Regions from separate parts of the Marinobacterium aestuarii genome, predicted to be linked through region 1. Evidence: predicted binding sites of a transcription regulator. Region 1 holds the regulator's gene; each other region holds the start of a gene.
The links. The regulator sigma-54, encoded in region 1, starts transcription at its own class of promoters, with help from an activator protein. The targets are predictions, from matches to a motif close to TGGCACNNNNNTTGCTNT.
Positions count from the first base shown of each region.

Region 1 (4,165 bases):
GCCAAGTCGAGCTACTGTCCGATGTCGAGGGACGCTATGAAACCAAATAATACCCGCCTCTGGCTGGCAGCCCTGCTGTCCCTGAGTCTTTCCGGCACCAGTCTGGCCCTGCCGACCGATCGCAACCAGCCGATCCATGTCAGCGCCGACACCGCCACCATCGATGACAACACCGGCATCACCACCTATAGCGGCAATGTCGAGATTGCCCAGGGCACGTTGAAAATCAACGCCCGCAATGTTGACCTGCACCGCAGCGAATCCGGCGTCAATCGCATTCTGGCCACGGGGGATGTCAAGTTCGAGCAACAGGCGGCCAAAGACAAGCCGGTGACCAATGCCTATGGCGAGCGCATGGACTACCAGGTCAATCGCCAGGAAATCACCATCACCGGCAAGGCCCGGGTGGTGCAGCAGAAAGACACCTTTACCGGGCAGAAGATCGTTTACAACCTCGACAAATCCCTGGTCAACGCCTTCAGCGGCGAAGGCGGCCAGGGCCGTGTGCAGATGGTCATCCAGCCCAAAGGGGCGGCGCAATGACCAGCACACTGGAAGCGCGCCAGCTGGCCAAAAGCTACAAGGGCCGGGCCGTTGTACGGGATGTTTCACTGAGCCTGAAAAGCGGCCAGATTACGGGGCTGCTGGGCCCCAACGGGGCCGGCAAGACCACCTGCTTCTACATGATTGTCGGGCTCGTTAACGCCGATCAGGGCCAGGTACTGCTCAACGACCAGGACATCACCTCCCTGCCGATGCACGGCCGTGCCCGCAAGGGACTGGGCTACCTGCCCCAGGAAGCGTCCATTTTTCGCAAGCTCAGCGTGCGTGACAACCTGATGGCCATCCTCGAGACCCGCAAGGATCTTGACCGCGCCGGCCGCGAGCAGCGTCTTGAGCAATTGCTGGAAGAATTCCACATTGTGCACATCCGCGACAGCCTCGGCATGGCGCTGTCCGGCGGCGAGCGTCGCCGGGTCGAGATTGCCCGCTGCCTGGCCACCGAGCCGACCTTTATTCTGCTCGACGAGCCCTTTGCCGGGGTGGACCCCATTTCGGTCAACGATATCAAGAACACCATCCGCCACCTGCAGACCAAGGGCATCGGCGTCCTGATCACCGATCACAATGTGCGCGAAACCCTCGACATCTGCGAACACGCCTATATCGTCAGCGAAGGCGGCATTCTGGCCCAGGGCACACCGGCGGACATCATCGCCAACAAGCAGGTCAAGGCCGCCTACCTGGGCGAACAATTCAGGCTTTAAGCCCGGACTGGGTGATATCTCTTTTTTTGGCGCTGCATGACCACCGCGGCGGTGTTTCTTCAGTCTGCCTGACAGATAGACGACGCCCGCCCCCGGTTAGGCATATAATGCACAGCAACTCGACCCACTCCCACAGATAACGCAGTCTTTCTATGAAGCAAGGGCTCCACCTAAAAATTGGTCAGCACCTGACCATGACGCCCCAGTTACAGCAGGCCATTCGCCTGCTGCAGTTGTCGACACTCGACCTCCAGCAGGAAATTCAGGAAGCGCTCGAAAACAATCCCATGCTCGAGTCCTCCGACGAGGATCACGACGAAGCAGCGGATGCCGATTACAACGAGCACCAGAACTCCGAGGCGCCACAAAAGGCCAGCGAGAGCGAGGGCGAACGCGCCAGTGCGGAAAACTCCGCCAGCGACGACAGCCCCCAGGCCGAAGACAGCTGGAATGACGACATCCCCGAGGAGCTTGGCACCGACAGTTCCTGGGACGACACCTTTCAGAGCAGCCAGCCCAGCGGCCCGGCCCGCGATGACGACGGCAGCATGGAGTCCAATGATACGGCGGAGGAAACGCTGCAGGATCATCTGGAGTGGCAGCTTAACCTGACACCCATGAGCGACCTGGACCGTTTTATCGCCACAGGCATTGTCGATGGCATCGATGCCAACGGTTACCTGCGTATATCTCTGGATGAACTGCTGGAACACTTCAAGCAGGAAAACCCGGAGGATTTCGAAGACGTCGACTCCGACGATATCGAAACCGTACTGCACCGTATCCAGCAGTTCGATCCCGCCGGCGTCGGCGGCCGGGATCTGGGCGAATGCCTGGCCATTCAGCTGCGTCAGCTACCGGAGTCGACTCCCTGGCGCAAGGAAGCAATTCGCGTGGTCAGCGAGTTTATCCAGCTGCTTGGCAGCCGGGATTACAAACAGCTGCTGCGCCGCACAAGGCTGAAAGAACACCAGCTGCAGGAAGTCATACTGCTGATTCAGAGCCTGAACCCACAGCCCGGCGCCAGCATCACCACCAGCACCGCCGAATATGTGATACCCGATGTTGTGGTCACCAAGGTCAAGGGCTTCTGGACGGTCGCGCTCAACCCCGACACAGCGCCGCGCCTGCGCATCAACACCCAGTACTCGGATCTGATCCGACGCGCCGACAACAGCTCCGACAACACCTATCTGAAGAACCACCTGCAGGAAGCACGCTGGTTCATCAAGAGCCTGCAGAGCCGCAACGAAACCCTGCTGAAGGTATCGCGGGAAATCGTCGTTCGCCAGGAGGGCTTTCTCGAGCAGGGCGAAGAGGCCATGCAGCCGCTGGTGCTGCATGACATCGCCGAGGCCGTCGAGATGCATGAGTCCACAATCTCCCGGGTCACCACCCAGAAGTACATGCACACCCCCCGGGGCATCTTCGAGCTGAAGTATTTTTTCTCCAGCCACGTCGGTACCAGCGACGGCGGCGCCGCCTCTTCCACCGCCATTCGGGCGCTGATAAAGCGCCTGGTGGCAGCGGAAAGTACCACCAAACCACTGAGCGACAGCAAGATCGCCACGCTGCTTGACGAGCAGGGTTTTCAAGTCGCCAGGCGTACAGTGGCGAAATACCGTGAAGCAATGAATATTGCACCTTCTAATGAGCGCAAGCGTCTGGTTTAATTGAGATGCAAACAAGGCGATCTTTCGCCGCTGTTGACTAGGAGAAAACTATGCAGATCAACATCACAGGACATCACGTCGAACTTACCGATGCACTGCACGAGTATGTACATAGTAAATTCGGCAAGCTTGAGCGGCACTTCGATAACATCACCAATGTCCAGGTTACCCTGAGTGTAGAAAAGCTGCGTCAGCAGGCCGAAGCCGATGTTCACCTTGCAGGAGGCAAGTTGTTTGCGACTCACGAACACCAGGACATGTACGCCGCCATTGATGGTCTGACCGACAAGCTTGACCGTCAAATCATCAAGCACAAAGAAAAAACCAAAAACCACAAATAACGGTAAACAAATAAGCCCATGTATCTGCATGAACTGCTGACCCCCGCTCTGACATTCTGCAACCTTGATGGGGGCAGCAAAAAACGTGTACTGGAAACAGCCAGTAACTTGATCGCCGAGCAGGCACAAGGGCTGGCCGCTGAAGAAATCTTCAGCGGCCTGATTGGCCGGGAACGGCTTGGCAGCACCGGTATTGGCAGCGGCATCGCCATTCCACACTGCCGGCTTGAGAACGCTACCCAGGCCAGCGGCATGATGATCAAGCTCGCTGAACCTATTGATTTTGACGCCATCGACAACCAGCCGGTGGACCTTCTTTTTGTACTGCTGGTGCCCTCCGAGGCCAGCGATGAACATTTGCAAACCCTGGCCATGCTGGCCGAACTCTTCAGCCGCGCAGAAGTACTGACAGCGCTTCGCGATACCACTTCTGACCAGCAGCTATTCGATACTGCCCTGCGTCTGGCATCGCACTGAGTACAAATCCCATGTCACAGGCCCTGCTTACCCCCACAGCATCCCGCCTGATGGCTCCAGCATGAAACTGGTGGTCATCAGCGGCCTGTCCGGCTCCGGCAAAAGCACCGCGCTCCAAGCACTGGAAGATGTCGATTTCTACTGTATCGACAACCTTCCTGCCCTGCTGCTGCCCAGCCTGATCGAGCAAATGCTGAAGGACCCTATGCCGCCGGAGAAACTGGCGGTCAGCATTGATGCCCGCAACCTGTTGAGCAACCTGCGTCAGTTCCCCAAGTTGCTCAAGAAGATGCGCACCCGCTATGCCGAGGTCAATACCGAGGTCCTTTACCTGGACGCCTCGGACCCGACGCTGCTCAAACGCTACAGCGCCACGCGGCGCAAGCACCCACTGTCCGGCGAGAAC
Region 1 is NZ_CP015839.1:1,310,891-1,315,055, reverse strand. Features, by position in the region: gene lptC (LPS export ABC transporter periplasmic protein LptC) at 1-50, shown strand, start outside; gene lptA (lipopolysaccharide transport periplasmic protein LptA) at 37-543, shown strand; gene lptB (LPS export ABC transporter ATP-binding protein) at 540-1,268, shown strand; gene A8C75_RS05785 (RNA polymerase factor sigma-54) at 1,421-2,941, shown strand; gene hpf (ribosome hibernation promoting factor) at 2,992-3,282, shown strand; gene ptsN (PTS IIA-like nitrogen regulatory protein PtsN) at 3,301-3,759, shown strand; gene rapZ (RNase adapter RapZ) at 3,821-4,165, shown strand, end outside.

Region 2 (4,165 bases), 360 kb from region 1:
GCGGACATGCAGCCCCACGTCTGTCTGGTGGTGATGGGCTCCGAGGGGCGGGGTGAACAGATTCTCAAGACCGACCAGGACAACGCCGTCATCTACCGCGATGGCCTGAGCTGGCCCGATATGCAACAGACGCTGCAGCGCTTCAGCGCCCGGCTGATCGAGTTCGGCTTTCCGCCGTGCCCCGGCAATATCATGGTATCGAACCCTGCCTGGGTAAATTCGCTGGGGGACTGGACGCAAAACCTGAGTGACTGGGCCCAGTCCTGCGAAGGCGATGCCGTGATGAACCTGGCTATTGCCGTGGACGCCAAACCCGTGGCGGGCAATCCTGCGCTCTTCAAGGCCGGGCGTAACTGGTTTTTGCGTCACCTGCGCAATAACGACCTATTCTTTTCTCACTTCACCCGCGCAGCGCTGGCGTTCGACACACCCCTGACGTTTTTTGGCAGCCTGCGGGACAAGGCTCAGCTGGATATCAAGAAAGGTGGCATTTTCCCTGTGGTACACGGCATCCGTGCCATGGCGCTGGAATATCGGGTACTGGCCACTAATACGTTCAGCCGTATTGATGCACTGGTGGAGCTGGGGCAGCTGCAGGCCGAACAGGGTGCGGAGCTGGCTGAGGCGCTAGCGCTCTTTATACAGCTGCGCCTGCGTCAGCAGATGCGCAGGCTCGAGGCCAGTGACGACGGCCAGGATCCAACGCCCAACCTGATCGAGTTGCCGCTGCTGAACAAGATGGAGCGGGATCTGCTGCGTGATGCGCTGCATATCGTCAAAAGCTTCAAGAAACATCTGACATTGCGTTATCGCCTGGAGGGCTGATGTACATTCCCAGAACCCTGCGCCGACTCAAGGACCGGCTCGAGCATCGCCGTGGCATCCACGGTGCTCTGTTCGAACCGTATCGGGGGGATGAGGTGGTGTCGCTGGATTGTGAAACCACCAGTCTCAATGTGGCCGAGGCGGAGATTCTCTCGATCGCCGCGGTGCGGGTACGCGGCACCCGGGTGCTGACCAGCGAGCGGCTCGACATTCGCCTCAAGCCGCCGGCGAGTCTTGGCGCCGATTCAATCAAGATCCACAAGCTGCGTGCCACGGATCTGGCAGATGGCATCGAGATCGACGAGGCGCTACGGCTGGTACTGGAGTTTGTCGGCAACAGACCGATTCTGGGCTACTACGTCAGCTTCGATGTGCGCATGCTCGACAAGTATCTGCGCCCGCGTTACGGCTTTGGTCTGCCCAACAAGACCATCGAGCTATCCCATGTCTATCACGACATCATCAAGTGGAAATCCATTGGCGGCACAGTGGATCTGCGTTTTGACACTCTGGCCTCCCGCCTGGACGTGCCTATCATCGAACGTCATACGGCCCTCGGGGATGCCATCACAGTGGCGCTGATGTATGTGCGCCTCAAGCACGGCGAAGCCCCCAGTGCCAGCCACTGAAATTGAATGATTTATGGCGGCTCTGGCGGGTTTGTAGCGTGCCGTCAATTTTAAATCATGCTATTGGCGTGGTATTTGCTTTATTCCCTGTCGATAACTAACTTATTGACGTTCTGGTGACAGCATTTTGTCGCATTTGCCCCCTGGCTGGCTTGCTGTGGTGGAAAAGCGACATATAATGTCAAAATGCTGCCAGGTTGGTCGGGGGAGACAGCAATGGTTGAACGCGCCGATATCAATAGCGTACTGATGCAGATGCGAGCAATGCAGGCTCAGGCACAGCAAGGGGTCTCGCCGATTCAGGCGCCGGGTGTACAGCAGGGTCCGGAAGGTGTGGATCGCACCGGTTTCGGTGAGTTGCTGAAGAGTGCCGTCGACAATGTGAACGGCTTACAGGGAGATGCCAAAAAATTGGCAGTATCCTACGAGCAGGGCGATCCTGCGGTAGACCTTCCCCAGGTCATGATCAGCATGGAAAAGGCGTCGGTTTCATTCGAGGCCATGACTCAGGTGCGTAACCGGCTGGTTTCGGCCTATGAAGACATTATGAAGATGCCGATGTAATACGGGATCCAACAGGAATCAGGGCGGCTTCACTTGAATGGATAATACCCCGGCGCAACTCGAAGGCGGCAAGCGTGGTCTGATGGCCGGCTTCAGCAGTCTCAGCATTCTTCGGCAGATAGGCCTGATGGTGGGCCTGGCTGCCAGTGTTGCTATCGGTTTCGCCGTGGTGCTCTGGTCGCAACAGCCCGATTATCGGGTACTCTTTTCCAACCTGTCCTTTGCCGACGCCAATCAGGTGATCGAGCAGCTGCGCCTGTACAACACCCCCTACAAGTTCGATGCCGACGGCCGCGCCATACTGGTGCCGCAGGAACATGTGCATCAGGCCCGCCTGAAACTGGCCGCCGAGGGCTTTACCGCGGACAAGAGCGTGGGCTTTGAGCTGCTGGATCAGGAACAGACCCTGGGCACCAGCCAGTTTATGGAAAACGCCCGCTACCGCCGCGGCCTGGAAGGTGAGCTGTCCCGCACCATTGCCAGCCTGGTCGCCATTCGCAGCGCCAGGGTGCATCTGGCCATTCCCAAAAGTACCGTCTTTATCCGCGATGAGCGCAAGCCCAGCGCGTCGGTGTTCGTTGAACTCTTTGCCGGCCGGCGTATCGAGCCCAACCAGGTGGCCGCCATTGCCAGCCTGGTGGCCTCGTCGGTGCCGGAACTGGATGTGCGCGATGTCACGGTGGTGGATCAGAAAGGGCGGCTGCTCAATACCCGCGATGTGGATGAGGATGTGGTGCTGGCCGGCAAACAGCTGGATTACACCCACAAGATCGAGGAAACCCTGCTCAACCGCGTCAACAGCATTCTGCAGCCGGTGGTGGGGCTGGGTAACTACCGTGCCGAAGTGTCGGCGGACATCGATTTCAATGCGGTGGAGCAGACCAGCGAGCTGTTTAATCCGGATCTGCCATCGCTGCGCAGCGAGCAGACCGTCGAGGAAAACCGTGCCGGTGGCCAGGCCGCCGGTGGTGTGCCGGGTGCGCTGTCGAATCAGCCGCCAGGCCCCAGCACAGTGCCGGAGGTCGCCAATGGTGCGGCGGGTGAAGGCGCCGGCGGCGCGCTGTCGGGCAGCAGTCGGCAGCAGGCGGTGCGCAACTATGAGCTGGATCGCTCGATCAGCTATACGCGCCAGCAAATGGGCCGTGTGCGACGCCTGACCGTCGCTGTAGTGGTGGATGATGTGCCCGCAGCACGTTCGCAAGAGGGCGGTGGGCAGCGCCAGCCCTGGTCCCAGAATGAACTCGAACGGCTGCGGATTCTGGTGCAGGATGCCGTGGGCTTTTCGCCCCAGCGTGGCGACAGCGTGAATGTGATCAACTCGGCCTTCGCCGCCACCGAGCCCTTTGTGGAGGCGGCCGACACCCCGTTGTGGCAGCAGGACTGGCTGTGGGATATCGTCAAGCAGGTGATGGCCGCGCTCTTTGTGCTGCTGCTGGTGTTCGGCGTCTTGCGCCCGATATTGAAGAATCTGGCGGTGCCGACAACAGATGACGGCAAGCCGCGTCTTGGCAGCAGCGGTAACGTGGCCGCAGAGCTTGAAGGGCTCGAAAGCTCCGATGTGGCGGATGACCGGGTGACCTTTGGCAGCACTGAAGAGAGCTTTCTGGCCACGCCGAATGAAAGCTTCGAATATCAGATCAATACCATTCGTAGTATGGTGGCCGAGGATCCTGCCCGGGTGGCGCAGGCGGTACGGCAATGGGTAGCGGAACATGAGTGATGACGCCGGGGGCGGCGCCCTGGATGATATTGAAAAGGCAGCGATACTGCTGATCAGTCTGGGCGAGGCGGATGCGGCCGAGGTGCTCAAGCATCTGGGCCCCAAGGAAGTGCAGCGCATTGGTTATGCCATGACGCGCCTGAATAACGTGCCGCAGTCGCAGGTTGAGGCCGTTGTGTCGGACTTCATGCATGTGGTCAGCGATCAGACCGGCATTGGCATCAATAATGACCGCTATATTCGCGCCATGCTGAATCAGGCGCTGGGTGAGGAAAAGGCCAAGACCCTGATCGATCGTATCCTCATGAGCACCAATACGTCGGGGCTCGATACGCTGCGCTGGATGGAAGCACGCCAGATCGCCGAAGTCATCCGCTTCGAGCATCCGCAGATTCAGGCGGTAGTGATCGCTTACCTCGACCCTGAT
Region 2 is NZ_CP015839.1:950,438-954,602, forward strand. Features, by position in the region: gene A8C75_RS04140 (DUF294 nucleotidyltransferase-like domain-containing protein) at 1-825, shown strand, start outside; gene A8C75_RS04145 (3'-5' exonuclease) at 825-1,454, shown strand; gene fliE (flagellar hook-basal body complex protein FliE) at 1,671-2,018, shown strand; gene fliF (flagellar basal-body MS-ring/collar protein FliF) at 2,056-3,738, shown strand; gene fliG (flagellar motor switch protein FliG) at 3,731-4,165, shown strand, end outside.
Region 2: the regulator sigma-54 is predicted to act here: its motif matches at 1,519-1,536, upstream of fliE (flagellar hook-basal body complex protein FliE).

Region 3 (4,165 bases), 1.0 Mb from region 1:
GATTTGGGCACCGACAGGTACCAGACACGGTCATGCATATGCGACCAGTCCTGGAAACCATCAAAGAACTTGTTGTAGTGGCTCATGGCATGAACCTGGGTCTGCACATGACGCAGTTCGTCGATAGACTGCATCTGGCAGGCGATGCGGGCACCGACGCCGCCGAACTGACGCCCGGTATGGGCGAAACCCTGGTGCGCCTGGTACTCCAGCGGCGAAACGCCGGTCAGGAACAGCTTGAGTGCATTGGCATAACGCGGATCCGAAATATTGGTATGGCCGTTGTTCTGCGCCACAGCATCAAAAATGGCATAGAGCTTTTTCTCTTTTTCCGCCTGGTACTTCCAGTAGGTGTCCATGGTGAGGCGAAACGGATCTTCCCATTTCGACCAGTCGGTAATCTTGATACCCTCGAATTCCTCGAACGGAAAGGCCTGCTTGCGATCCTCATAGGAAAACTCCCAGTCCAGATCCCGTGTCAGCAGTCGATATTTGTCTTTGGTATTGAGTTTTTTAGCAGCCATGTCGGATACCTCTTTTCTTATTAAGTGCGGTTATGCGTTCCAGCTCAGGCTGAGTCGATCATCGTCTTCATCGACGTTGCCACCGAGGGTGATCAGGTTCAGATGCAGCTCCTGTATATCCCAGTCCCGGCCGAGCTTGTCCTCCACGGTTTCGCGTCTAACCACCAGCTGACCTTCGCATTCGATGCGGATCATGGCCGGCATGTAATTGACGGTGACCTCGGGGTTGTCGTCTTCGATGGCTTCAACGATGTAGCGGGACTGGTCGTTGTCCTGCAGCGCGATATAGACCTTGGACATCAGACGTTTCCTCCTGCGATACCGGCTTTGGCCAGGCGCTTGTCCAGCGCTGCCAGCGATTGGGCCAGGGCGTCATCGCCCAGCATTTCCTGTGCTACGGGCGCCAGAGCCTCGGCGGCCTTGCCACGCCAGCGCTCGACCCACTGGCCCAGCAGCACCTTGTTGGCGTCGGATTCTGCGGCGGCGATTTTCAGCACCGCATCCACCCAGCGTGTGTGCTCCTTGCACCACTCCTGCATGAACTCGGTCAGCATCGCCACATCCTGGCCGCCGTTGGCGGCCAACCAGGCATCGAACTGGGTGTAGACCAGGTCACTGACCAGGCTGTCGATGACCAGATCCTGGGCCACAAACAACTCAAACCAGTCCTCGGTCACCAGGGTTTCCTCGCACAGCGCCCGCATCCCCTGCCAGAGCGGGTCCTGCAACCACAGCTGCTTGGCCTCCACCAGCGCATCACCGCTGTTGCCATCCAGAATCAGGCCGATGCGCGAGAAATACTGGGCGATGCCCAACCGGTCCATGGCGTCGTACAGCAGTGCCTGGGTGATGGCAGTGCCGTAACCGTAAGCAGTGCCGTACATGTTGTTGAGGTTGGCGGTATGTTCGACGTGGCGCAGCGGCACCAGCAGGCGGATCAGACTGGCGCGCAGTTCATCGCTGAGCAGCGCCGCCAGATTGCGTTTTTCGAAGAAGGCATAGTTGTTCTCGGCATGCTCCTGCATGCGGGCGCGCTGGCCAACATAAGCACCGTAGTAATACTGGCGCGGATCTTTAAAGGCATACCAGTCCTGCATCTCAATGGCGGTACGCCCCTTGTCGTTGAGTTCGAACTCGGGCTGCCACAGCGGGCGATAGTGGTAGTTGGTTTCGGCCTGAAGGTCGTAGGTCGCTTCCTGATAGCGGGTCGCGGGCTTGTCGCCAAAGCGGCGTTCGATATTCGCAAAGGTATTGCGCACCGGCTCCAGCGTGGACGTCTTGATTTCAACGCTCATGTTAATTTCCCAACTCTGAGTTGTTGTTATTGGCGGATCGATTCTGGTTCTGTGCCATCAGGGTGCCTTCGCCGTAGCGCCACTTTTCCATCTGGGCATCCACCTCGGCGGTCTGCGCGGCCGTCATGGCAACGGCCCCCTGGGCCCGGCAGAAACGTTCAAAGGCAGTAACGGGCATCACCAGTTCCACGAACAGGGTCGGATCGCCGATGGCAAAGTCGAACTCGACAAAACGGTCACCGGGCTGACTGCGCACCCGGACGTATTTCGTCATTCGATTGAAGGTATCGGGACGCATCCCGACAGGTTCTTGAGAAGGCAATCTGCTCATCGCGTTTGTTCTCGTTGTCGCTGATGAAAGTTCACCAGGACAATCTGCAACCGACGTGCCAGATGGTAAAAACAGGCAAAAAAAAACGCCAAGATAATCATTTAAGCTATTGAAAATATTATAAATAATTATTTTAATCTGGACCTATTAGACAGAAAAAAATGGATACCAAACCGCGGGACAGTTCTGAAAAAAGTGACCAAATGATTAAGCCCGCCCAGGTGAAGTGACCATTTGATCATGTCTCAGCACCCGATCGGGCCTCGGCGAAAGAACACAAAGTGGCACAACCCCTTCCAATTCAGGCGAGAATCAATCAACAATAAAAAGAGATTTCACCTTCAGCGCCGGTATATAACAACAATGGCCATTCAGACCGATCTGCAGCTTCCTGCAAACGCAGACCTGCTGTCCCAAATCCGTTTTGAAACCGATCGCGGCAAGATCTGGTTCAACGAACAACGCATGCTGCTGATTCATTCCGCCGTCATGGGCCAGTTACGCAAGGAGCTGGTTGAAACCATGGGCGTCGAGCGAACACGCGGCTTCCTGATGCGTTTTGGCTACCACTCGGGCTGGAAGGACGCAGAGCTGGTCGCCAAGGTGCGACCGGATTTGTCAAAAAAAGAGGCCTTTTTCGTTGGCCCCCAGCTGCACGGCATCAAGGGGATGGTCAATGTGCAGCCCATCGATCTGGAGTTCGATATAGAAGCCGGCACATTCTACGGAGAGTTTGACTGGATAGACTCCTATGAAGCCGAAGTACACCGGCATGACTTCGGCCTCGCCGACGACCCCATCTGCTGGACCCTGATCGGATATGCCAGCGGATTTACGACCTTTTACATGGGCCGGACCATTATCTACAAGGAGCAGGAATGCGCCGGCTGCGGTGCCGATCACTGCCGCATTATCGGCAAACCGGTGGAAGAATGGGAAGACCGTGCCGAACTCGAGCGCCTGCTGCTGCCCGACCCTATCGCCGATGAGCTGTTTGCCCTGCGCCATGAACTCAGCGAGCTGCGGGACAATGCGCGCTATTCCCCCCAGGACACGGACCTGCTGATCAACTCAGTGGGGCGCTCCAGCGCCTTTATGAACGTCTGCCAGCTGATTCGACGCGCCTCCAGCAGCCGCGTTACCGTGCTGTTGCAAGGGGAAACCGGCGTCGGCAAGGAAGTGGTGGCCAAAGGCCTGCACCTGAGTTCGGATCGCGCCGACAAGCCCTTCATCGCCGTAAACTGCGCCTGCATCCCGCCGGATCTGATCGAGGCCGAGCTGTTTGGCGTTGAAAAAGGTGCCTATACCGGCGCCACCCAGTCCCGTGAAGGCAAGTTTGAACGTGCCGACAAAGGCACACTCTTTCTTGATGAGGTGATCGAACTGTCGCCCCGGGCACAGGCGACGCTACTGCGCGTGCTGCAGGAAGGCGAACTGGAGCGCGTCGGCGACAGCCGCAGCCGCAAGATCGATGTTCGCGTCGTCGCCGCCACCAACGAGGATCTGGAGACAGCGGTCAAAAACGGTACCTTTCGTGCCGACCTCTTCTATCGGCTTAATGTCTTCCCGGTACATATCCCGCCGCTGCGTGAACGTACCGAAGACATTGCGCTGCTGATCGAGCATTTCCTCGAGAAGTATCACAGCCTCTACAACAAGCGCACCCTCGGCGTTTCGGACATGGCGCTGCAGGCCCTGCTGCAGTACAAATGGCCGGGCAATATCCGCGAACTGGAAAACATGATCGAGCGCGGCATTATCCTCAGCGACAACAACCATACAATTGATATCGAAGCCCTGTTCCCGTCGCTGTCCGAACCCAGCCACCCGCTGAACACCATTAACCGGGCAGGCAAGATCGGCATGAACAGTGCGACAGCCGATGACGCAGCCGCCGACACATCCATACAGGCCCTGTGTCACCAGGCCATCAGGGATGAAGTCAGCCTGGAACAGCTCGAAAGCCAGATGATTCACACCGCCATGACCAAGGCGGACAATAATGTTGCCCAGGC
Region 3 is NZ_CP015839.1:2,358,855-2,363,019, reverse strand. Features, by position in the region: gene A8C75_RS10415 (aromatic/alkene/methane monooxygenase hydroxylase/oxygenase subunit alpha) at 1-524, opposite strand, end outside; gene A8C75_RS10410 (MmoB/DmpM family protein) at 555-824, opposite strand; gene A8C75_RS10405 (aromatic/alkene monooxygenase hydroxylase subunit beta) at 824-1,819, opposite strand; gene A8C75_RS10400 (phenol hydroxylase subunit) at 1,821-2,093, opposite strand; gene A8C75_RS10395 (sigma-54-dependent Fis family transcriptional regulator) at 2,514-4,165, shown strand, end outside.
Region 3: the regulator sigma-54 is predicted to act here: its motif matches at 2,194-2,211, upstream of A8C75_RS10400 (phenol hydroxylase subunit).

Region 4 (4,165 bases), 390 kb from region 1:
TGCTGCCGCTCAGGCTGTTGCTCATATCCGAGCTGCCTTCACTGGCAAAGGCGCTGTCACTCTGGGCCGACAGACTCAACGGACTGCCAAAGGCGCTGAGGCCGCGGCCAAACAGCTGTGGCTGCGGCAGATTGATCTGATTGCTTTTGTCGACATCGGTCGAGGCGGACTTGGTCGACTGGGTCTTTTCAGACAGCAGTACGGTAATCACATCGCCGATCCGCAGCGCACGGCCATCACCGTAGAGGTTAATGCTGGTCGCCGCCTGGTAGATAGAACCGTTGGCCGGGGGTACCGTCTCGTAGGACTGCGCAGGGATGGGCGCGAAGTACGGATTATCCGGTTTCGGCGCCTTGGTTACACAGCCGCTGAGTACCAGCACCAGCGCCGCCAGCAGCAAGCTGCGTGTCATCATCATGGCTTCTGTCATCCCCTGCACCTTATCGACTGCACCTTTCACCTTGCCCCCTTCAGCCTGTTACAGCTGCTGCGTCACGAAGGACAGCATTTCATCGGCGGTGGAGATAACCTTGGAATTGAGCTCGTAGGCCCGCTGCGTGGTGATCATGTTCACCAGTTCTTCCACCGCATTGACGTTGGACCCCTCCAGCATGCCCTGCTGCAACAGGCCAGTGCCGCCATCCCCAGGCTGCGCCACCACGGGAGCGCCACTGGCGGCCGTTTCCAGAAACAGGTTCTGGCCGATGGCCTGCAGACCCTGGGGGTTAACGAAGTCCGCCAGCTCCAGCTGGCCGATCGTCTGCGGATTCGCATCCCCCGCCACCGTCACCTGCACGGTGCCATCCAGACCTACGCTGAAGGTCTGCACTTCGGCGGGCAGGGTAATGGCCGGTTCAATCTGGAAGCCTTCGGCGGTCACCAGCTGATTGTCGCCATTGAGATGCAGCTGGCCATTGCGTGTATAGGCAATCTCGCCGCTGGGCTGCACGACCTGCAAAAAGCCACGGCCATTGATGGCCACATCGAAGGGCTCATCGGTGACCTGCAGGTCGCCGGTTGAAAACAGCTTCTGGGTGCCCACTGTGCGCACACCGCTGCCCAGCTGCAGACCCGAGGGCAGCTGGGATTCCTGCGCCGACTGGGCGCCGGGCTGGCGCTTGATCTGATACAGCAGATCCTCGAACACGGCGCGGTCTTTCTTGAAACCCACTGTGGCGACGTTGGCCAGGTTGTTGGAGATGACCTTGAGCGCCGTATCCTGCGCGCTGAGGCCTGTCTTGGCGACAAACAAAGCACCATTCATAGCATTAACTCCTTGGCATTTTACCGGTAACAGCCATCAGACTGTTGCCAGCCACTGCGTTAGCTGAGCTGCAGGATACGGGCCGCAGCACTTGAATTTTCTTCGGCGGTTTTCATCAGTTTGACCTGCATTTCGAACTGGCGGGCCAGGCTAATGATCTCGGTCAATTCGTTCACCGCATTGACGTTGCTCGATTCCAGATAGCCCGAGCGCAGGCTCACATCCTGCGACGGCGGCAAGGGGGCGTTGCCGGGGACATGCATCAGACCGTCCAGCCCCTTGAACAGGGCGTCGTCGTCGGGCTTCACCAGCTTGATGCGATCCACCAGCAGCAGCTCGGCGGCCCCTTCACCCAGCGGGCGGGCGCTAATGGTACCGTCGTTGCCGATATCAACCTTTTCCGAGGGCGGGATCACAACGGCAATGCCGCCGGCACCCAGCACCGGCAATCCGCTGCCTGTCACCAGCTGGTTGGCGGCATTGATCTGCAGCTCTCCGGCACGGGTATAGGCCTCGGTGCCGTCCGGTGCCACCACCGCAATCCAGCCTTCGCCGTTGATGGCAACGTCCAGATCCCGTCCGGTCTGCATCAGAGTGCCAGTGCCGGTATCAGTAGCGGGGCGCTCGGTCATGGCATAGACCCGGCTCGGCAGCCCCTCGCCAAACACCTGCATGGCGCGGGCCTGGGCCAGATCGGTCTTGAATCCGGTGGTGGTTGCGTTGGCCAGGTTGTTGGCATGGGCCTGCTGCGCCACCATGCTTTCGCGGGCTCCGCTCATTGCCACATACAGCACTTTGTCCATCGACCGCTCCTGCTGGGAAAACCGTTGCCGCTTTCGCGACCTTTACGGATATAAAGCAATTGCTGTGCCATACAGCCAGGGCAGGCGGAGAAAGGAGAAAGGAGAAAGGAGAAAGGAGAAAGGTGAAAGGTGATGTGATTCGTAATTCGTGAATAGTCATTGGCAAAGCGGCCACAGCGGAGCGCTCCGCGCTGACGAATAGCCAATTACCAATTACCAATTACCAATTACCAAGAAAAGGATACTGCAGCCAGATACCAAAAAGCGGCGCAGGGACTGCTCCCGCGCCGCTTGTTAACCGCCAGCTAAACCGATCAGATCTGCAGAATGGTCTGCGTTACTGTATTCAGGGTTTCCAGGGTCTTGGAATTGGCCTGGAAGTTGCGCTGCGCCTCAATCAGGCTTACCAGCTCGGCCGACAGATCGACGTTGGACTGCTCCAGCGCCGCCGAGCGCAGACTGCCGCTAAGACCCGAACCCGGTGGGTTGACGATCGCAGACCCCGAATCCAGCGTCGCTGTCCATTCAGTGCCGCCGCTGGAGCGAAGGCCCGCCTGGTTTTCAAAGGTCGCGATGGCCACCACACCCAACTGCTGATTCTGGCCGTTGCTGAAGGATGCAATCATTTCACCGTTGCCGCCAAAACTCACCCCTACCAGGTCACCCTTGGTGTAACCATCCTGATTCTGCGTCTTCACGATCGAGGCAGACGCAAACTGGGTGGTGTTACTCATGTCCAGTCGGATTTCGGTTTCGGCATTGGCGGGGTCAGCGCCGGCAATAGTGATGCCCGGTACACTGCCGCCGGCCAGGAACTGCTGGCCGTTAATGCTGTTCAGCAGGCCGCTGCTGGGATCAAAGGTAATCAGCACAGGTCCAACCTCGGACTGCTGAGACGCAAAACCCGCCTCACCGGGATCCACCACCTTGCCGATATCCAGCAATTCCTCGCCATTCAGGTAGGCGTACATCTGGTACACGCCCTGGAAGGAGTTGTCCCCCGGCGTTACCGCCGGCGCACCTATGATGGCACCCGGATCACTTACCGCCAGCATACCGTCGGCAATATCACCGGAGGCCGCCTTGAAGGTAATGATCAGTTCGCCGTTGTTGGCGTCATAGATCACGGACTCGACATCAGGGTTGAGATCCTTGATCGCCCCCTGACGCGAGGCCAGGGCGGCGCCCATCTGATCCTGAGTCATGCCCGAATCCAGGGCGATCTCAACACCTCCAATCTCGACCACCGTATCCGCTGCCAGCGGGCCTGCCGCCACGCCATAGGTATGGGCTTCGTTGGCCGCCAGCTGCGCCGAGCTGATGCCCGAGAAGCTCACGCCAGCATCGTTATTCACCACCTGCAGCTCATCGATATCAGTGGCCGAGGCGTTCATGCGTACCACCAGATTGGACCCGCTGATACTGATATCGGCGATACGCGGATCGGCATTGATCAGCGCCGCCGACTCGGCGGCGGAAATACCGTCGCTGGGATCAAAGGTGTAGCCCGAGATGGTGACAGAGTTTGGCAGGGCATCGAACTCCAGCGTCTGCACTTCGCGCACCGGGGGCTGTTCCACCATGTTCAGCTTGACGGTATGTTCGTTACCCAGGCTGTCGAAGGTACGCACCGTGGTGCTGTAGGTGAAGGACGAAGGTTCGTCCTTGCTGTAGGGGGTCAGCAGCTTGGTGGCATCAGCGCGCGAATCAATATTGACCGACAGATCTATATTGGTGGTCGCCTTGGGCGGACTCTCCTTCTGGGTCACGGCCAGATTGCCCACCGGCAGCAGGTTGCCCTGATCATCGATGCCGTAGCCCTGCAGGTTCTTGCCGTCCTTGGAAACGATGTTGCCGCTCTTGTCGAGCTCAAAGGCACCGGCACGGGTGTAGGTCACACTGCCCTGGCCGTTGTCGAGCTGGAAGAAGCCCGAACCGTTAATCGCCAGATCAAGGTTATTGTTGGTGAATTCGATGGTACCGGCGCTGAAATCCTGGGCGATATCGGACACCGTCACGCCGGAGCCGGCCGTATTGCTGGATCCCGCCCCCACCACGGCAGTGGCATAGATATCGGCGAACTCGGTGCGCGAGGACT
Region 4 is NZ_CP015839.1:919,518-923,682, reverse strand. Features, by position in the region: gene flgH (flagellar basal body L-ring protein FlgH) at 1-430, opposite strand, end outside; gene flgG (flagellar basal-body rod protein FlgG) at 479-1,264, opposite strand; gene A8C75_RS04035 (flagellar basal body rod protein FlgF) at 1,324-2,067, opposite strand; gene A8C75_RS04030 (flagellar hook protein FlgE) at 2,382-4,165, opposite strand, start outside.
Region 4: the regulator sigma-54 is predicted to act here: its motif matches at 2,120-2,137, upstream of A8C75_RS04035 (flagellar basal body rod protein FlgF).